4 regions of the Streptomyces sp. NPDC005281 genome follow, and region 3 is predicted to be linked to each of the others. Evidence: riboswitches for the same ligand, from Rfam matches in the RefSeq annotation. Region 3 holds a riboswitch; each other region holds the start of a gene.

Region 1 (4,947 bases), on a different contig from region 3:
TCCTCGAGGAAGGTGCGCTTGCCGTCGGGGAGTTCGAGGGCGTCGCGCCCGTTCCAGGTGAGTTCGAGCAGAGAGCCGCGCTCGCCCTCTGAGGGGCCGCTGACGGTCCCGGAACCGTAGAGGTCACCGGTGCGCAGGGAGGCGCCGTTGGCCGTCATGTGGGCCAGCTGCTGGGCGGCCGTCCAGTACATGGTGGAGAAGGGGGGTTCGGAGACGACGTGGCCGTTGATGGCCACGGAGATCCGGAGGTCGTAGCCGCCGGGTTCCTCGGAGGCGTCGTCCAGATAGGGGAGGAGGGGGCGCGTGCGGACGGGCGGTGGGACGAGGGCGTCGTCGAGGGCGTCGAGCGGGGTGATCCACGCCGACACGGACGTGGCGAAGGACTTGCCGAGGAAGGGGCCGAGCGGGACGTACTCCCAGGCCTGGATGTCGCGTGCCGACCAGTCGTTGAGCAGGCAGAGGCCGAAGACGTGGTCGCGGTAGTCACCCAGCGGGACCGGCCGGCCCTGTTCCGAGGGGGTGCCGACGACGAAGCCGACCTCCGCCTCGATGTCCAGGCGGACGGACGGACCGAAGACCGGGACGGCGTCCGTGGGGGCCTTGCGCTGGCCCGAAGGGCGGACGACATCCGTGCCGGACACCACGACCGTGCCGGAGCGGCCGTGATAGCCGATCGGCAGGTGCTTCCAGTTGGGCGTGAGGGAGTCGGCGGCGTCCGGGCGGAAGATCTGGCCCACGTTCCGGGCGTGGTTCTCGGAGGCGTAGAAGTCGACGTAGTCCGCGACGGTGAACGGGAGGTGCAGTGTCACGTCGGACAGAGGGTGGAAATGCGGAGCGAGCGTCTCCCGGTGGGCCGGGACGGTCACCCAGGCCGTCAGCGCGCGCCGGACATCGGACCAGGCGGTGTGCCCCGCGGCGAGCAGCGGATCCAGGGAGGGTTGTGCGAGGAGCCCGGCGTAGGGGGAGCCGAGCGAGCGGGCGGCGGCGCCCGCGTCGAGTACGTGGTCGCCGAGCCGTATGCCGACGCGCCGCTCGGGGTCGCCGGCCTGGTCGGTCAGGGAGAATACGCCGTACGGCAGGTTGTGCGGGCCGAAGGGATCGCCCTCGGGGACATCGAAGGGGGGCATCGGTTGGTGCCTCGCTTTCGGGTTCGTACTCGCCATGTGATCCATGCGTTCCACGTGTTTCATGTGGTCGGGGCACACGTTACGGGGGAGGGACCCCGCTGCGGCAGGGCCTAAAGGGTTTGCAATGTCCGAATTGGCCATATCGGACGCGGCGATTCCGGCTCGACGCCTCTCGGAAACCGTCGCATTGGGCTCCGTTCGGCACCGGCCCAGACATCGCCACCGCCACCGCCGCTACCGCCACCGGCACAGACACCGGCACAGGTACCGGGCCCGTGCCGGGCGGCCCGTGAGCGGTGGTGCGCCGAAATCGGGTGCTCGGTACGGCTCGTCGGTTCCCGGCCCTTGATGTACGGCTCGGGTTCCGGGGCGTGCTGTTCGCTCGTGTCCTGAGCCGTGCTGTTCCGGACTGCTCGCGGCGGTCTCGCCGGGCCCGTGACGTGCCTCGCAGGCGGGGTGGAGTCCGACTCCGGCCGGGCGGTTCGGCGAGTGCGGGACCGTGAAATCGGCTGCCCTGCCTGGGTGTTGTCGAGGCAGAGGTGCTGGTTGCCCTTCATGCAGGGGGCGTTGGGGTGTTGTGGTCGGTCGTGTTCGGGAAAGTCGGTGTGGGCGGAAGCGGAGCCTGGGTGATCCGAATCGGTCGCAACGCGCTTACCGCCGTGCGGTGAACGGCGTTGCTGACGGGATACCGGACGTCGTCCGGTTCACGCCGGGCCGATGAGTCGTCGGATCCGTATTCTTCGGATCATGGCCGCTCCGACTGCATATTCACTCATCGCCACTGACCTGGACGGAACGCTGCTGCGCGGCGACGACACACTCTCCGACCGGTCACGCGCCGCGTTGGCGAACGTGACCCGGGCAGGTGCCCGCCATCTCGTGGTCACGGGCCGACCCGCACCGCGTGTGCGCCCGCTTCTCGATGAACTCGGCGGCGAGGGACTGGCGGTGTGCGGGCAGGGGGCGCAGCTCTACGACGCCGGCACCGACCGCATGCTGTGGTCGGTGACCCTGGACAGAGAGCTGGCGGAGACGGCGCTCGGCAAGATCGAGGCGGAGGTCGGGATGCTGTACGCGGCGGTCGACCAGGACGGGGTGGACGGGCTGACGCTCATCGAGCCGGGGTACGTCATGCCGCATCCGACACTGCCGGCGGTGCGGGTGCCACGCCGGGACAACCTCTGGGCGGAGCCGATCAGCAAGGTGCTGCTGCGCCACCCGTCCCTGTCCGACGACGAGTTGGCGTCAGCGGCACGGGGAGTGGTCGGTTCGCTGGCGACGGTGACCATGTCCGGGCCCGGCACCGTCGAACTCCAGCCATGCGGGGTGACCAAGGCGACGGGCCTCGCTCTCGCCGCGGCGCACCTCGGTCTCACCCCGTGCGCGACGCTGGCCTTCGGTGACATGCCCAATGACATCCCGATGTTCGACTGGGCGGCCCGAGGTGTGGCGATGGCCAACGCGCATCCGGAACTGAAGGCGGTGGCCGACGAGGTCACGTTGTCGAACGAGGACGACGGAATCGCGGTGGTCCTGGAGCGCCTCTTCGGCTTCTAGCGCCACCGCCGCACCCGCCCGCACGCTTGCCCGCGCGCACCTGTTCGCGCGCCTGCCCGCGCACACCCGTCAGCCCGCACTCCGCCGGTGCGCGTCGTCGCCCGCCCGGCGACGCGTCCGACACGCGCGCCGGGCCACGACGCAACCGCACCCGCCGACGGTCCGAGAAGGCGCCGTCGGCGGGTGCGGTGAGAAACGGGGGTGCGGGGTGGATCAGTAGGCGCCGTTGACGTTGTCGATGGAGCCGTAGGTCTTGGCCGCGTAGTTGCAGGCGGCGGTGATGTTCGCGACCGGGTCGTAGATGTTCATCGACGTGCCCGAGACGTGGTACGCCTGGAACGTGGGGTCGATGACCTGGAGCAGGCCCTTGGAGGGGATGCCCGCGGCGGCGTTGGAGTCCCAGTTGTTGATGGCGTTGGGGTTGCCGGAGGACTCGCGCATCACGTTGCGGTAGATGCCGTCGTAGCTGCCGGGGATGCCCGCCTTGGCCATGACGTCCAGGGACTGCTTGATCCAGCCGTCGAGGTTGTTGCTGTACGACTTGACGGAGGCCTGGGTGGCGGTGGTCACCTTGGACTTGGCGACGGCGGCGGTGGCGGTGGCGGTGGTCTTCGCCGTGGTGCGGACGGTCGTCGACCCCAGCGACTTCGTGCCGACGGTCAGCTTCAGGCCCGGACGGATCAGGGCGGGGTTGTCGCCGATGACCGCGCGGTTCGCCGTGTACAGCTTCTTCCAGCCGCCGCTCTTGGGGTACTTCTGCGCCACCTTGGACAGGGTGTCGCCGGCGACCACCTTGTAGGTGACGAGCTGCACGTTGGGGACCACCGCGGTGTGGGCGGTCTTCGCGACCTGGGGGGCCTGCGCCGGAGTGGCGGCGCTGGCGCCGGTCGCGCTCACGAGCGGAAGGGCGAGGGCGATGCCGCCCGTTCCGGCGGCGATCATGCCCCGGGTGATGACGTTGGTCTTCATGCGACGGTGCTTGGCTCGTACGGGCATGGCGAATTTCCTCTCCGACGCCTGCGAGGTGAGCTGTCGGGTTCGGGCGGGAGATGCCCGGCCGCGCTGTGAGCGCGGCTTCACCCCAAGCCGGTCCGGTATGTACGGATCGGCGGCTTACCTGTGGTTCCCCCGCTCCTGCCGTGGCGTGGGTCGATGGGTTGCCGGGCGGCGGCAGGATTCGGCGATCCGCCCGGGGTCGACCAGAACGTATGCGAGAGCACATGTCCGAAACAAGACGAGATTTGACCGCGAAGATCGCTTTCGCCTGGTTAAGGCGAGGGTAAAAAGTCCGATTGTGCCGGAATTGGATCCTCAACTTGCCTTTGGCGAAGGGGTTGGGTCGAGAACGGTGCGCGGCGGCGGTGCGGCACGCCGGTGACTCAACTCACGAGACCAAAGAGCATTAAGGCGGCATGAGGGGTAAATCGGGCATCAGGCGTGGGTCGGTGAGCGCCGGCGGGCTCTTCGGAGGGGGCCGATCGGCCCCTGACGCGACGGGAATTGTGGCGTGGGACACGTCGGGGCGGGCCCCGTCCGGGGCCCGAGCCGTCCGGGCGGGACCGCCGGCCGGAAGCGAGCCGAACCCAGGCGGACGCCAGGTGAAGTGCGGCTCTTTTCAACGGCGTTCGGTGTGCACGCGAGCGAGGGAACGCGAACTCCCTTGCCTGTGGCTCGTGTCGGCTCGGTCAGCCGGCCGTGCGCGGGATTCTCTTCTCCCAGGTCCGGTGGAAGACGACCTCGCCGCCGTCCTTGCAGACGAGTTCGTCGGTCGTGATGAAGTCCCGCGCGTCGCAGGTGAGTGCGGAGACCGTCTCGACTCGGGCGTCCCACGGCAGGTCCGGGCGGTGCAGCCGGATCGACCACGCCGAGCGGGCGCCGGCGGACAGCGGGTCCGGTGAGTCGATCGTGTACGTCTCCCGGGCCTCCTCCGTGTATTCGAGGCCGTCGGGATGGACGTGGGTGCCGCCGTGGCCCGGGTCGGTCTCCAGGCGCCAGGTCTCCGCGGCCACGTCGCGCAGGACCAGGCGCCGCGGCCGGGACTCGTCCAGGGTCTCGGAGACGGTCACGCCGAGGGGTTCGTACTCCTCCGGCTCCCCGAAGGTGATCGAGGGGTCCGACTCCCGTGTCCGTACCGGGAGTTCGAGGACGCTGCCGATCGGCTCCAGGGTGAAGCCCGCCTCCGAGCCCGGCTGGGGCCAGATCCAGGGCCAGTACGCGGAGGAGACGCCCAGCCGGATGCGGTGGCCTGCCGGGAACGCGTAGC
Region 2 (4,947 bases), on a different contig from region 3:
ACTCGCCGGGCGGTACGTCCACGGGGTGCTCGGAGGTGCCCACGAGCTCCCGGACCAGCGAGTACTGCGCGTGGTTGGTGTCCTGGTACTCGTCGACCAGGACGTGCCGGAAGCGGCGGCGGTAGTGCTCGGCGACGTCCGGGAAGGCGCGCAGCAGGTTGACCGTGGTCATGATCAGGTCGTCGAAGTCGAGCGCGTTGGCCTCGCGCAGCCGCGACTGGTACATCGCGTACGCCTGGGCGAGGGTCTTCTCGAAGCCGTCGGTGGCCTGGGCGGCGAAGTCCTCCTCGTCGATCAGCTCGTTCTTCAGGTTCGAGATCTTGGCGCTGAACGACTTCGGCGGGAAACGCTTCGGGTCGAGGTCGAGATCACGGCAGACGAGCGCCATCAGCCGCTTGGAGTCGGCGGCGTCGTAGATCGAGAACGAGGAGGTGAAACCGAGCCTCTTGCTCTCGCGGCGCAGGATGCGGACGCAGGCGCTGTGGAAGGTCATCACCCACATCGCGTTGGCACGGGGGCCGACGAGCGCCTCGACGCGCTCCTTCATCTCGCCCGCGGCCTTGTTCGTGAAGGTGATCGCGAGGATCTGGCCGGGGTGAACGCTCCGCTCGCCGAGCAGATGCGCGATCCGGTGGGTGAGCACCCGGGTCTTGCCGGAGCCGGCGCCGGCCACGATGAGCAGCGGGGAGCCGGAGTGGACCACGGCGGCGCGCTGGTTCTCGTTCAGTCCGTCCAGCAGGGCCGCCGGGTCCACGGCGGGCCTGGGGGCGCCGTCGCGGTAGTACGCGTCCCGGTTCGGCGGCATGTCGAACTTCCCGCCGAACAGATCGTCCGGAACCTGCTCCGGTACGTGATCGTCCTCGGGCGGCGGCGGGTGTTCTTCCTCGTGGGCCGCGGAGGGCTTGAGGTTCGCCAGGAAGCTGTCGTCAAAGAGGCTGCTCATCGCTCTCCGAGTCTAGGCCGCCCCACCGACAGCCCGCCGCCACCCGGAGAACTCGACGGGCAGTCGTGACAGGACTCTCCCGGACCATGACCATGTGCGATCGATCGATCACCGAAGGTCAAGCCGAGGGCAAAGTGGTCGGATTGGCGCGATTGGCACGCGGAATGCGGCGGGTGCGGCCAAGGTCACGAAAATGTATCGGGCATATCGCACATCAACCTTCACATGGGCCACACCGGTTGGCTAGCGTGCCGGAAGGCCACTCGACCACAACCGGCGAACGTCGCCGGGCCGAGCGGCCTCCGCCGATTCCGTACGCCGCGAGGCCGCCGGAGCCGGGGACCCACCGACCTTGGGGTGAATCGGTCCAACCGCCTTGTGGGGCAAGGACCGTAGGGCAACCTTCCGGAACCACCCGCCCGAACCCGACAGCTAACTCGGCAGGCGGATGACGGAAGGAGTCGCCTCTCTTGGCGTCGCACCGCAAATCGCGTCCTTCGGGTACGCGCATCGCAGGCATACGGACCCCGGCCCTCGCCACGGCGGCCCTCACCTCCGTGGCCCTGCTCTCCCAGACCGCCAACGCGGCCCCCTCGGCCGAACCCAGGCCCCGCATCGAAGAAGTCTCCAAGAAGGTCGACGACCTCTACCACCAGGCCGAGACGGCCACGAACAAGTACAACGCGACCCGGGAGAAGACCGCCGAGCAGCGCAAGCGCGTCGACACCCTGCTGGACGACGTCGCCCAGCGCACCGAGAAGCTCAACACCGCTCGCGAGGAACTGGGTTCGTTCGCCGCGGCGCAGTACCGCACCGGGGCCGCCGCGCCCGACACCGCGACCCTCCTGCTCGCGGACAACCCGCAGGACTATTTCGACCAGACCCAGTTGATGAGCCGCCTGACGTCCCGCCAGAAGGCGTCCGTCGACGACTACATCACCGAGCAGGCCGCCACCACCAAAAAGCGGGCGGAGGCCACCCGGAGCCTGGAGTCGCTGACCGCCACGCAGAAGGAACTCAAGACCTCCAAGGCCGCGGTGCAGCGGAAGCTCACCGAGGCCCGCGACCTGCTCTCGAAGCTGAACGCCGAGGACAAGGCACGGCTGGCGGCGATCGAGAAGAAGAAGCAGGAGCAGGCCGCGGCCAAGGCGGCGGAACTGGCACGGCAGCAGGCCGCCGCCGAGAAGGCCGCCCGGAAGCAGTCTTCGGGCACCTCGACCGGTTCGGCATCCGGCTCGGCGACCGGGTCCTCCGCCGGGTCGGCGACGGGATCGGCGGACACGGACTCCTCGTACACGGCGAAGGCGGCCAAGGCGCTCGCGTTCGCCCGCGCGCAGGTCGGCAAGCCGTACGTCTGGGGCGCCACCGGCCCTGACTCCTACGACTGCTCGGGCCTGACCCAGGCCGCGTGGAAGGCCGCCGGCGTCAGCCTGCCGCGTGTCACCTACGACCAGGTGAACGCCGGCACGACGGTCCCCCTCGCCGACGCCCGTCCCGGCGACCTCGTCTTCTTCTACGACGACATCAGCCACGTCGGCCTCTACATAGGCGACGGCATGATGATCCACGCGCCGAAGCCGGGAGCGTACGTCCGCGAGGAGTCGATCTACTACGGCGGCACGTCGATCATCCACAGCGTGGTGCGCCCCGGGTAGGCCGGGACCTCTCCACGGGGCGCGCTCGCGGGAGCCGAGAGGCCCGCGCGCGTGCCCCGCGCGCTCGCCCCGCCCCGCCCCTCCGCGGCCGCTCACGCACGCTCGCCCGCGACCGGTCCGGATGCCAGGCGCCGGTCCTCCGGATGCCCCGGCGCCGGTCCTCCGGACCAGGCCAAGGACGCGGGGCTCGGCCCGCCCACCCGCGTCCGCACGGCGCCGGGGCTTCCTCCGGTCTGATCCGCAGGACAGGCCCTAGCATCGGGCGCATGCCTGAAACACCGGACATGCCGGACACGTCCTCGTTCCGCACCTGGTGGGCGGGGCGGCCGCCCGCCGCGGGGGCCGCCGTCATGGCCACCGGCATCATCTCGGTCGGGCTGCACCTGACCGGCTACGAGACCCTCTCCCGGATCGCGCTGGTCCTCGCCTCGCTGGCCTGGCTCGGGCTCGCCGCGGACTTCCTCGTCCGCCTGGCGGACGACCGGGAGCAATGGACGCGGCAGGCCGGCACACCTCCCGGCCTCACCGCCGTCGCGGCGACCACCGTACTCGGCACCCGGTTCTCCCTGCTGGGATGGCAGGTGCTCGCCGAGGCCCTGCTCGCGCTGTCGGCCGTGCTCTGGCCGATCCTGCTCGTGGCCGTCGTACGGCATTGGCGGCGCCGCATGGCGGGAGGCGTCTTCCTCGTCTGCGTGGCCACACAGGGGCTCTCGGTTCTCGCCTCGACCATCGCCACCGCCGTGGGCCCGGACTGGCTCGCGCACGCCGCGATGGTGCTGTTCTGGCTCGGGATCGTCTGCTACGGAGTGTGCTTCGCGCACTTCGACCTGTGGGAGGTGAAGAAGGGGGCCGGGGACCACTGGGTGGCGGGTGGCGCGCTCGCGATCTCGGCGCTGGCCGGGGCGAAACTCGTCGCCGCGCACCATGTGAACCCGTACCTCTGGAACAACGACGACCAGGGCGTCCTGCGCGCCACGACCGCCGCGTTGCTCGTGCTCGACCTCGCCTGTTACGGCGCGCTGGCCGTCGCGGAGGTGGTGTGGCCGCGCCCGCAGTTCGACGTACGGCGCTGGGCGACCGTCTTCCCCATGGGGATGACGGCGGCTGCGGCCCTCTCGGTCGCGACCGCCCTCGACGTCTTCGGGCTCAAGGGGCCGGGACAGGTGCTCCTGTGGATCGCGGTGGCGGTGTGGCTCGTGGTGGCCGCGGGGGCCGCTCTCGCCTTCAGGTCCGCCGTGCGGGAGTGAGTGCGCCGGTCAGGTCCACAGGACGGCGATGAAGATGTTCGTCACGGTCAGCAGCCCGACCAGGCCGAAGAGGCGCTTGTCCACCGTCTCGTCGTCCCGCTTCACATAGACGAGCCCGAGGATCACGATCAGCAGGGCCAGCTTCACGCCGATCTTGACGGTGTTGACCGTGTTGCCGTCGGCCTGGTTGAGCCCGACCAGGGCGACCCCGGTCACCAGCATGGTCAGCGCGCCGTGCAGCATCGCCGGGACGAAGCGGCCGGTGCCCTTGCCCATCGCCTTCATCTGGGTGAAGAAGCCGCCGAGGAGCGCGGCGATGCCGATGATGTGCAGGCCGACGAAGAGATGGATGAGTACGCCCATGGAGCCGGAGCCTAACCGCACCCCCTGACGCCGCTCCCGACGGGGGCATCCCTTACGGGGGGCATCCCCTCCGAGGGGGCCGGCCCCTAGAAAAAGGCGGTCCGGCGGAGCGGCTTCCCCGACCTGGCGGCTCTTCCGACCGCCGCCCCCGCCGCCACTCCCCCTCCACCGGACCATCGCGTGTCACCCATAGCACCGGCATCGCGCGGACTCTCCGGAATTCGTCGCTTCGGTCAGCACCCCGCGTCGAGTCGGCGCCATACGGCCAGGAAATTGGTCACATACAGTCGCTCAGCGATCCAATTGCGATAGTTCCGTACATAGCGTTACCAACGGCGCGCTCGCAGGTTTAGCGTCCTCCACCAGGTGACCGGCTCCCCACCACCGTCCGGGCCAGGGACGGCAGTCGGACACCACCGCCGAGAAGGTCCGGCGGCGGCCCGCTCCCCCTGTGTGCGCCGCCGCCGGACGTGTCACCGCTTGACCGCACCGCAAGGGCGGTCGCACGGAAGGATGTGGGCCCTCGTGGCAGCGCACCGCAAGGCCAAACAGCGCTCGATCGGTGGAAACACGGCCCGCACGGCAGTCACCATCGCCCTCGCGGGCGCGGCGACGGCCACCGGATTCGACGGGGTCGGACACGCCGACCCCCAGCTGTCCCCGGCACAGGTGAAGGCCCGTATCGACAAGCTGTACCAGGAGGCGGAGGCGGCCACTCAGAAGTACGACGGCGCCGAGG
Region 3 (4,947 bases):
GGGCCTTTTGCCTCTGGGGCAAGAAAATTGCCCCGGAGGTAATTGTTTGGCTCAATGGTCCTATGAGCCCTGCCGAACCAGGGGCGGCCGACGAGCCGTCCGCCGAGCTGCACGCCGTGGCGCCCCGCCTCCGCGCCCTGCGCCGCGGCGCCACTCTCACGCTGGAGGCCGCCGCCCGCGCCGCCGGACTCTCGCCCGCCCATCTCTCCCGGCTGGAGACCGGGCAGCGCCAGCCCTCGCTGCCGATGCTGCTCACGCTGGCCCGTGTCTACGGTACGACGGTCTCCGAGCTGCTGGGCGAGGCGGTCCCCGAACGTGACGCGATCGTACGGGCCGCCGACATGGAGCCGGCCCCGGCGGGCGGCTGGACCTACTGGCAGGCGGGCTCCTCCGGGCGCGGTATGCAGGCGCTGCGCGTACACGTCCCCTACGGCTCGCAGGGCGACGTCGTGCGCGTCCACCCGGGCGAGGAGTGGCTGTACGTCCTCCAGGGGCGGCTCAGCCTGCGCCTCGGGGACACCGCCCACGTCCTCGCGCCGGGAGACAGCGCCCACTTCGACTCGCTGACCCCGCACCGTATCGCCGCCGCCGAGCGAGACGGAGCAGAGCTCCTCTTCGTACACACCCTGTTGCAGAGCCCCGTCGCCGCGTTGTGCCTCGGCCCGGCGACCGGCCACCCCACCCCGGGAGAGACGTCATGACCGAGCCCACAGAACGCCGCCGTTCCATGGAGGACAAGTTCCCGCGCGCCCTGTGGGTGCGGCTGATCATCTACGTCGCCGTCGGCCACCTGTTCGCGGCCTTCATCTACCTGCTCTTCACGCTCGGCGCGCAGAACCAGTAGCGACCCGGTCCCGGCGCCGGGACCGGTCCGGCGCGCGGCTCAGTCCAGGAGTCGCGCGCGCAGGCGCTCCCGCAGCTCCGGCGTCAGCCCCAGCCCCTGCTCCAGATAGACCTCGACGTCGCCCCAGGTCTCCTCGATCGTCTCGAACGCGGCTGTCAGGTACTCGGCGCGCGCGTCGAACAGGGGGCTGAGCAGGTCCATCACCTCGGGGGAGTAGGCCCCGGTCGAGGAGCTGTTGCGGTGCACCTTGTAACGGCGGTGCGCGGCGTTCGACTCCAGGTAGTCGGCCACGATCGCCTCGCGCTCGACGCCGAGGGCGAGCAGGGTGACCGCGATGGACAGTCCGGCGCGGTCCTTGCCCGCGGCGCAGTGCATCAGCGCGGGAACACTGTCGTCGGCCAGGGCGTGCAGCACCTGGGAGTGCTCGGCCGTTCGCTCCTTGATTATGGCGCGGTAGGAGTTGATCATCCGGTTCGCGGCCTTGCCGTCACCGAGGAGCGCGCGCAGCTGGTCGAGATCGCCTTCGCGGACCATCTTCCAGAACTCGCTGCCGTCCGCCGGGTCGGTCAGCGGGAGGTTCATGTTCCGCACGCCCGGCAGTTCGACGTCCGGGCCCTCCAGCTTCTGGTCCGCGGCATTGCGGAAGTCGAAGATCGTGTGGAGTCCCAGGGAGGAGAGGAACGCGGCGTCCTCCTCCGTGGCGTGTGCCAGGTGGCCGCTGCGGAACAGCTGCCCGTAGCGCACGCGCCGGCCGTCCGCGGTGGGCAGTCCGCCCACGTCGCGGAAGTTGCGCACTCCGCCGAGCTCGGGCTCGGTCGACGGGATCTGCTGCGTCACGGGGGCTCCTCCCATTGGCCTCCGGCGTCGCCGGACTGGACTCGGCGTCGCTCGTCGGCAGTTGTACCGGCTCGCGCTCTCGACGATACGACATGGGTTCCTCGGGCAATGAGTTGTCCACAGGCACCGCCTCGCGGACGGGACCCCTTGATGGTCTCGCTGCACGGCTCCGCGCTGCCGGATGCGCGTTCGAACGAATCGAGTGATCCACCGCACGCCCCCACCTCGAGGATTCCGTGACGAATTGTTCCCAAATGCGGCATTCGCACGATCGGTGATTTGCGCGTCATTCCGCACGGAGATCCAGATGTGCCGGATATCCGTCCACGTCACATCTGACCGTTCTGTCCGATTAAGCACCTTCATTACAACTGGCCCTGGAATAAGGCGCACTGGGGCGAGTCGCGTGAGGAGCGTCATATTCGTGACGATGCGTTGTCGTCGTCGATTCTCAACGCCCCGCCATTACGGGCGGGTTGAGATGTCCGGAAGATCGTCATTCCACGGAGGGTGACGGCGATTTCCGCATGGATCAAGAAAGGCGAGCGCACAGAAACCGCACATAGTTGTCGACGCGCTCTCATCTCGCTTACGTTCTGCCTCAATCCGGACGGACGCCCAATCCTGCCGCCGCCCGGAATCCGCACACTCACCCGTACATGGCAGGAGCGGGGGACCCACAGGTTCCGTGCCTGGTCCGGTTCCCGGAACAGGCTAGGGGTACAGCCGCGCAGCAGCGCGGCCGGGCATCTCCAGCCCGCACCCGACAGCTCACCCCGCAGGCGCCGGAGAGGAAATCGCCATGCCCGCGAAGGGTAAGCACCGCCGTCCCAAGTCCCTGCGTTTCACCCGCTCGATCGCCGTGGCCGGAACCGGTGGCGCCGCACTCGCGCTGCCTCTGATGGGAGCCACGGGCGCCCACGCCGCGACCCAGGCCACCGTCGCACAGCACGTCGAGCGGGCCGCGACCGCCGCCCCCGCCGAGAAGACCGTCAAGGCCGCCACCACGAAGACGTACGCGGTGAGGTCCGGTGACTACCTCTCGAAGATCGCCGACGAGCAGAACGTCAGCGGCGGTTGGAAGAAGATCTACTCCGACAACCACTCGGCCATCGGCAGCGACCCGTCGCTGATCCACCCCGGTCTGAAGCTGTCGCTCGGCAAGAAGGCCGCCACCGTCGCCCACTCGGCCACCCGGACTAGGGCCTCGACGACGGCCTCGACGGCGTCCGCCACGACGACCGCCACGACGTCCGCGGCGACCCCGGCCGCCGACACGGCCGCCTCCTCCGGCACCGCTTCCACCAGCAGCTCCTCCGGCTACACCCTGCCGGTCGACAGCAGCAGCATCGGCACCGGCTACAAGGTGCCGGGCAGCATGTGGTCCAGCGGTTACCACACGGGCGTGGACTTCGTGGTCCCGACCGGCACCACGATCAAGTCCATCGCCGCGGGCACTGTCGTCTCCGCGGGCTGGGGCGGCGCCTACGGCAACCAGGTCGTCATCCAGCACGCCGACGGCAAGTACTCCCAGTACGCCCACATGTCGTCGCTGTCCGTCTCGGCGGGGCAGACCGTGACCGAGGGGCAGCAGATCGGCCTCTCCGGCGCGACAGGCAACGTGACCGGACCGCACCTGCACTTCGAGATCCGCACCACGCCCGACTACGGCTCCGACGTCGACCCGGTGGCGTACCTGCGCTCGCACGGTGTCGCCGTGGGCTGACGCCCGACTTCCTGCTCCTGACGGCAGGACGATCTCCGAAGGCCGGACCCCATGATCCCCTGGGTCCGGCCTTCGGTGTTCCCGCGGCACCGGTTTCCGGGGCACCTGAGAGATCGGGTTTTCGGGGCATCTGAGCGATCGCTGCTTCAACGTCCTTGCCGCGAGCCTTATTCCGGAGTTGACCAACGCTTGGCGAGTGGCTTATCTCACCGCCCGTCAACCCTTCCCTACGGTCGCGTAGCTCACATCGAAGGGTTAATCATGCTCGATGTGGCAGACGATTCGAAGAGTGACAACAGATCGGTGATCGGGTCGTACGTGGCGGTGGGGGACAGCTTCACCGAGGGCGTCGGCGACCCTGGGCCCGACGGAGCGTTCGTCGGCTGGGCCGACCGGTTCGCGGTACTTCTCGCGGACCGCAGGCCCGAAGGCGATTTCGACTACACCAACCTCGCCGTGCGCGGCAAACTGCTCGACCAGATCGTCGAGTCCCAGCTCCAGAGGGCCAAGGAACTCGGCCCGGACCTGGTCTCGTTCAGCGCCGGCGGCAATGACATCATCCGCCCCGGCACCGACCCCGACGAGGTCGCGGAGCGCTTCGAGCGCGCGGTCGCCGATCTCACCTCCGCCGTGGGCACCGTGATGGTGACCACCGGCTTCGACACCCGTGGCGTCCCCGTGCTCAAGCACCTGCGCGGCAAGATCGCCACCTACAACGGACATGTGCGGGCCATCGCGGACCGCTACGGCTGTCCCGTCCTCGACCTCTGGTCCCTGAAGACGATCCAGGACCGGCGTGCCTGGGACGGCGACCGGCTGCACCTCTCTCCCGAGGGGCACACCCGGGTGGCGCTCCGTGCCGGACAGCTACTCGGCTTCGAGGTGCCGGCCGACCCGGACCAGCCCTGGCCGCCCCTCCCGCCGCGCGGCACGCTGGAGGTGCGTCGCGACAACATCCAGTGGGCGCGCGAGTATCTGGTCCCGTGGATCGGACGGCGGCTGCGCGGGGAGTCCTCGGGCGACCACGTGGCGGCCAAGGGGACCCTCTCGCCCGACGACATCAAGCTGCGCATCGAGTCGGTGGCCTGATTCGGGACCGGTCCGGCCGGAGGGGGAGACCTGCCCGGCCGGGTCGGCGCCGGCCTCCGTGCGACCTGGGCCCCGAGTCCGGCGCCTGCCACCGTGGCCGACCTGGAGTCGGGGACCGGTCCGGTGCCGGCCGCTGTGACCGCCCCGCGGCTCGGGACCGGTGCCGGCGGTGTGCGACCCGGTGGCCCGGGACCAGTGCCTGACGCCGTGGCCGGCCCAGGGGCGGATCATGGGAACCGGTCCCTCCCGGCGAGACCGGGGAAGTCCGTCGTACGGCGAGGCGGGAATCGGAGCGGGCGAAGTGGAACACGGGGAGCGGGGCCGGACGGCGTCGCGCCTTCCGCGGCTATCGCACCGCAGCCATCAACGCGGCGCGCTCCAGGCCCAGTTCGCGGGCGAGGGCTTCGTCGACCCACTCCTGGGTCCGCGCCCGTGACACCGCTCCGGTGTA
Region 4 (4,947 bases), on a different contig from region 3:
TCATGTTTACGGGATGTTGCGAACTTCTCACACGGTCCGGCCGTTCGCCGCCGGGAAATCGGAGCCGGTGCGCGGTCGTGGCACGCTCGGCGTGCAGGGCCGTGATCGCGCGGGCCCGCTCGCTGTCGCCGCGGGCCACCGCGTCCACGATGCCGCCGTGCTCCGCCCAGGACTCCGCGGGATCGGCCGGCGCCTCCACCGAGTACATCCAGGCGATCTTGTGGCGCAGCTGGGCGAGCGCGGAGGTCAGGGCGGAACTGCCGGACGCCTGCGCGAGCGTTTCGTGGAACCAGCCGCCCAGCGAGCGCAGATCCTCGCTGTGGCCTCGCCTGGAACGCTCCTGCCCCAGCCTGACCAGGCCGCGCAGCACCTTGAGATGGGCCTCCGTGCGCCGCTGCGCGGCCCTCGCGGCGCCCAGCGGCTCCAGCAGCATGCGCATCTCCAGGAGGTCCGCCGCCTCCTGCTCGGTGGGCTCCGCGACACACGCGCCCGCGTGCCGGCGGGTGACCACGAAGCCCTCGGCCTCGAGCGTGCGCAGAGCCTCGCGCACGGGGACGCGCGAGACGCCGTACCGCCGCGCCAGCAGTTCCTCGGTGAGCCGGCCGCCGCGCTCGTAGACACCCGCGACGATGTCGTCACGGATCGCCGTGCACACCGAGTGCGCCGGAATACGCATGACCGACCTCCGCTTTAATCCCCGTGAAACGCCGTCCATTGACGCTTCTTCAGTGACTCTATTGCAGGAAGCCTGAATTTCCGATGGCAGGCCGGAATCCATGGATATTTTTTGGACAGACGGCCGCGGAAACGATGATGCCCCGGCTCGGTGAGCCGGGGCATCGAAAGCGGTGAAGAAGCCGCGAAGCGGTCGTCAGACGTTGACGCCGTGCGAGCGCAGGTACGCGACCGGGTCGATGTCCGAGCCGTACTCCGCGGTCGTACGGGCCTCGAAGTGGAGGTGCGGTCCCGTGGTGTTGCCGGTGTCCCCGGAGAGGCCGATCTGCTGCCCAGGGGTGACTGTCTGCCCCACGGACACCCCGATGGACGACAGGTGGCCGTACATGGTGTACGTGCCGTCGTGCATCTTGATCACGACTTGATTGCCGTAGGCGCCGCCCCAGCCGGCCGTGACGACCGTGCCGGCGCCGACGACGTGGACCGAGGTGCCGGACGCGGCGTGGAAGTCGACGCCGGTGTGGCTGCCGGAGGACCAGAGGCTGCTGCTGGCCTTGTAGCCGGTGGAGACGTACGAACCGGTGATCGGCATGACGAAGGTGTTCAGGCGCTTTCGCTCGGCCTCGCGGGCGGCGCGCTCCTTGGTCTCACGAAGCTTCGCGGCCTGCTCCGCGGCCTGCTTGCGCGCGGTCTGCTCGGCCTGCTTGCGCGCGGCGGCCTCGTCGGCGGCGCGCTGCTGCGCGAAGGCCTGGGCGTCGATCTGGTCGGCGACCGTGTCGTTGAGGGTGACGGCCTGGGTCAGCCCGGTCTGCTCGACGGAGGCTTCCGCGGCGAACGCGGGGGCGGCCAGGGTTCCGATCACGCCGGTGGTGGTGAGCGCCGCGACCCCGACGGCGGTCGTGGTGGTGCTGTGCACCCGGCTGCTCGTACGACGATGCTTGCCGGTGCCACAGGTGAACGCCATGTAGGGGCTGATCCTTTCCTTCCCTCTCGCCTACCGGGTTAGCTGACGGGTTCGGAGCAGGAAGGTCTCCTACGGACTCCCTCCGAAGAGGGCGTCCGATTCACCCCAGGGACTGCGTGGGTCCCCGGCTCCCCTGACTCGCGTCACGGGGACTCGGCGATGACTGTCCGGTGCCGCGGGCGCGGCGCACTGCATGACGAACAGCCGCCCCGACGCTAGACGGGGCCTCTTTCGAACAACAAACGGATCACGATTTTTGTAACGCATCCCACAGGGCAGAAGGGCAACCAGCATACGAATGCGGACATCTTGGGGGCTGTGGCGAAAAAGGGAGGGCCCTGACGGCTCCTCAGCCGTCAGGGCCCTCCCGGGGCGCACGGGTTCTACTCGGCGGCCACCACGGTGACTTCACCGATTCCGAGAGCCCTGACCGGCTCCGCGATCTGCGCCGCGTCGCCGACCAGGACGGTCACCAGACGGTCCGTCGGGAAGGCGCTCACGGCGGCCGCGGTGGCCTCCACCGTGCCGGTGGCGGCCAGTTGCCGGTAGAGCGTCGCCTGATAGTCGTCCGGCAGGTGCTGCTCGACCTGGTCGGCGAGTGTGCTCGCGACGGCCGCCGCCGTCTCGAACTTGAGGGGTGCGACACCCACCAGGTTCTGCACGGCGACGTCGCGCTCCTGGTCGGTCAGCCCCTCGGCGGCGAGGGTGCGCAGCACCTTCCACAGGTCGTCGAGCGCCGGACCGGTGTTGGGGGTGTCGATCGAGCCGCTGATGGCGAGCATCGCGGCGCCCGTGCCGTCCGGCGCGGAGCGCAGGACCTGCCCGAACGCCCGCACGCCGTAGGTGTAGCCCTTCTCCTCGCGCAGGACGCGGTCGAGGCGCGAGGTGAGGGTCCCGCCGAGGCAGTACGTGCCGAGGACCTGGGCGGCCCACACACGGTCGTGCCGGTCGGCACCCACCCGGCCGATGAGCAGCTGCGTCTGGACGGCGCCGGGGCGGTCGACGACGATCACGCGGCCGGTGTCGTCGGCGCTCACCGGCGGCACGGGAAGCGGTTCGGCGAACGAGCCCGTCCAGGAGCCGAGCGTGTCGGCGAGCAGCTCGTCGAGCTCGACATCGGTCAGGTCGCCGACGACGACGGCGGTGGCCGTGGCGGGGCGCACGTGCTTCTCGTAGAAGCCGCGTACGGCCGACGAGTCGATGTTCCGGACGGTCTCCTCGGTGCCCTGGCGCGGGCGTGCCATGCGCGCGCTCGCCGGGAACAGCTCCTTGGAGAGCTCCTTGGCCGCGCGACGGGCGGGATTGGCCGTCTCGTGCGGGATCTCGTCCAGCCGGTTGGTCACCAGCCGCTCGACCTCGCTGTCCGCGAACGCGGGGGCCCGCAGGGCGTCGGCGAGCAGGCCGAGGGCCTTGGCCAGGCGCGAGACGGGCACTTCGAGCGACAGGCGTACGCCGGGGTGGTCGGCGTGCGCGTCGAGCGTGGCGCCGCAGCGCTCCAGTTCGGCGGCGAAGTCCTCGGCCGAGTGCTTGTCGGTGCCCTCGGAGAAGGCGCGCGCCATGATCGTGGCGATGCCGTCCAGGCCCGCGGGCTCGGCGTCCAGCGGCGCGGCGAGGTTCACCTCGACGGCGACGACCTGCTGGCCGGGGCGGTGGCAGCGCAGCACGGTCAGACCGTTGTCCAGGGTGCCGCGCTCGGGGGCGGGGAACGCCCACGGCTTCGGCCGGCCCGCCTCGGGCTGCGGGTGGAAGTCCATGGTGGCGAGCTCGGTCACTTCGCCGCCTCCTCGTCGGTCTCGTCGGCGGAGTCAGCCGCGTCCGCGGCTTGGGCGGTGGTCGGCTCGTAGACGAGCACCGCGCGGTTGTCGGGGCGCAGGCGGGCCTTGGCGGCCTCCCGGACCTCATCAGCCGTGACGTCGAGGACGCGCTGCACGGCGGTCAGGGCGAGCTGCGGGTCACCGAACAGGACGGCGAACCGGCACAGTTCGTCGGCACGGCCGGCGACGGTGCCGAGCCGGTCGAGCCATTCGCGTTCCAACTGGGCCTGGGCGCGCTCCATTTCCCTGGCCGTGGGGCCCTCCTCGGCGAACCGGGCGAGCTCCTCGTCGACTGCGGCCTCGATGACCGGGACCTCGACGTCGCCGGACGTCTTCACGTCCAGCCACCCCAGGGAGGGCGCTCCGGCGAGCCGCAGCAGGCCGAACCCGGCCGCGACGGCGGTACGGTCACGGCGCACGAGCCGGTTGTAGAGCCGGGAGGACTCGCCGCCTCCGAGGACGGTGAGTGCCAGGTCGGCGGCGTCGCACGCGCGCGTGCCGTCCTCCGGGAGCCGGTAGGCGGCCATCAGCGCGCGTGCCGGGACGTCCTCCTCGACGACCTCGCGCAGCTGCTCGCCGATGATCTCGGGGAGCGAGCCGTCCCGCGGGGCGGGCTTGCCGTCGTGCCCGGGGATGGAGCCGAAGTACTTCTCGACCCAGGCGAGCGTCTGCTCCGGATCGATGTCGCCGACGACGGACAGGACCGCGTTGTTGGGCGCGTAGTTGGTGCGGAAGAACGCGCGGGCGTCCTCCAGGGTGGCCGCGTCCAGGTCCGCCATCGACCCGATCGGGGTGTGGTGGTACGGGTGGCCCTCGGGGTACGAGAGCGCGGTGAGCTTCTCGAAGGCGGTGCCGTAAGGGACGTTGTCGTAACGCTGGCGGCGCTCGTTCTTCACGACGTCGCGCTGGTTCTCCATGGACTCGTCGTCCAGCGCCTCCAGCAGCGACCCCATGCGGTCGGCCTCCAGCCAGAGGGCGAGCTCCAGCTGGTGGGTGGGCATGGTCTCGAAGTAGTTGGTGCGCTCGAAGCTCGTCGTGCCGTTGAGCGAGCCGCCGGCGCCCTGGACGAGTTCGAAGTGGCCGTTGCCGTGGACCTGCTTGGAGCCCTGGAACATCAGGTGCTCGAAAAGGTGGGCGAGTCCGGTCCGGCCCTTGACCTCGTGGCGTGAGCCGACGTCGTACCAGAGGCACACCGCGGCGACCGGGGTCAGATGGTCCTCGGAGAGCACCACGCGCAGGCCGTTGGCCAGGCGGTGCTCGGTCGCTGTCAGGCCGCCGGAGCCTGCCTCAGCTGTGGCCGTGTGACCCATGGGCATGTACGTCCCTTCGATCGCGGAACTGCGTCATTCCTGTCGGTCCTGCCACTGTATGCAAGCGCGCGGACGGCTGGCGCGGTTCCCGCGCCTCGTACGCCGAGAGCGAGACTCACGCGTGCCCCCGGCCCGCTTGGGGAAGCTCCTGCGGAAACGCCGCGAACGCGCTCGGGGCCCGCCG

What was found. Region 3 has a riboswitch for cyclic di-AMP ahead of ABZV42_RS09420 (LysM peptidoglycan-binding domain-containing M23 family metallopeptidase). Riboswitches for the same ligand answer to the same signal wherever they lie in the genome.
Positions count from the first base shown of each region.
Region 1: linked by a shared signal. The riboswitch ahead of ABZV42_RS35045 (transglycosylase SLT domain-containing protein) and the one ahead of ABZV42_RS09420 (LysM peptidoglycan-binding domain-containing M23 family metallopeptidase) in region 3 are both predicted to bind cyclic di-AMP.
Region 2: linked by a shared signal. The riboswitch ahead of ABZV42_RS22745 (NlpC/P60 family protein) and the one ahead of ABZV42_RS09420 (LysM peptidoglycan-binding domain-containing M23 family metallopeptidase) in region 3 are both predicted to bind cyclic di-AMP.
Region 4: linked by a shared signal. The riboswitch ahead of ABZV42_RS14095 (peptidoglycan DD-metalloendopeptidase family protein) and the one ahead of ABZV42_RS09420 (LysM peptidoglycan-binding domain-containing M23 family metallopeptidase) in region 3 are both predicted to bind cyclic di-AMP.

Region 1 is NZ_JBEXGX010000035.1:42,812-47,758, forward strand. Features, by position in the region: gene fahA (fumarylacetoacetase) at 1-1,127, opposite strand, end outside; gene ABZV42_RS35040 (Cof-type HAD-IIB family hydrolase) at 1,875-2,684, shown strand; gene ABZV42_RS35045 (transglycosylase SLT domain-containing protein) at 2,898-3,680, opposite strand; cyclic di-AMP (ydaO/yuaA leader) riboswitch at 3,684-3,839, opposite strand; gene ABZV42_RS35050 (CocE/NonD family hydrolase) at 4,370-4,947, opposite strand, start outside.
Region 2 is NZ_JBEXGX010000016.1:44,767-49,713, reverse strand. Features, by position in the region: gene pcrA (DNA helicase PcrA) at 1-943, opposite strand, end outside; cyclic di-AMP (ydaO/yuaA leader) riboswitch at 1,237-1,406, shown strand; gene ABZV42_RS22745 (NlpC/P60 family protein) at 1,414-2,598, shown strand; gene ABZV42_RS22740 (tellurite resistance/C4-dicarboxylate transporter family protein) at 2,865-3,845, shown strand; gene ABZV42_RS22735 (hypothetical protein) at 3,855-4,208, opposite strand; gene ABZV42_RS22730 (NlpC/P60 family protein) at 4,734-4,947, shown strand, end outside.
Region 3 is NZ_JBEXGX010000005.1:106,926-111,872, reverse strand. Features, by position in the region: gene ABZV42_RS09435 (XRE family transcriptional regulator) at 63-701, shown strand; gene ABZV42_RS09430 (DUF6126 family protein) at 728-844, shown strand; gene ABZV42_RS09425 (tyrosine-protein phosphatase) at 884-1,681, opposite strand; cyclic di-AMP (ydaO/yuaA leader) riboswitch at 2,322-2,479, shown strand; gene ABZV42_RS09420 (LysM peptidoglycan-binding domain-containing M23 family metallopeptidase) at 2,484-3,407, shown strand; gene ABZV42_RS09415 (SGNH/GDSL hydrolase family protein) at 3,711-4,496, shown strand; gene ABZV42_RS09410 (TetR family transcriptional regulator C-terminal domain-containing protein) at 4,843-4,947, opposite strand, start outside.
Region 4 is NZ_JBEXGX010000008.1:158,488-163,434, forward strand. Features, by position in the region: gene ABZV42_RS14090 (GntR family transcriptional regulator) at 1-676, opposite strand, end outside; gene ABZV42_RS14095 (peptidoglycan DD-metalloendopeptidase family protein) at 872-1,639, opposite strand; cyclic di-AMP (ydaO/yuaA leader) riboswitch at 1,652-1,808, opposite strand; gene ABZV42_RS14100 (pitrilysin family protein) at 2,023-3,411, opposite strand; gene ABZV42_RS14105 (pitrilysin family protein) at 3,408-4,769, opposite strand.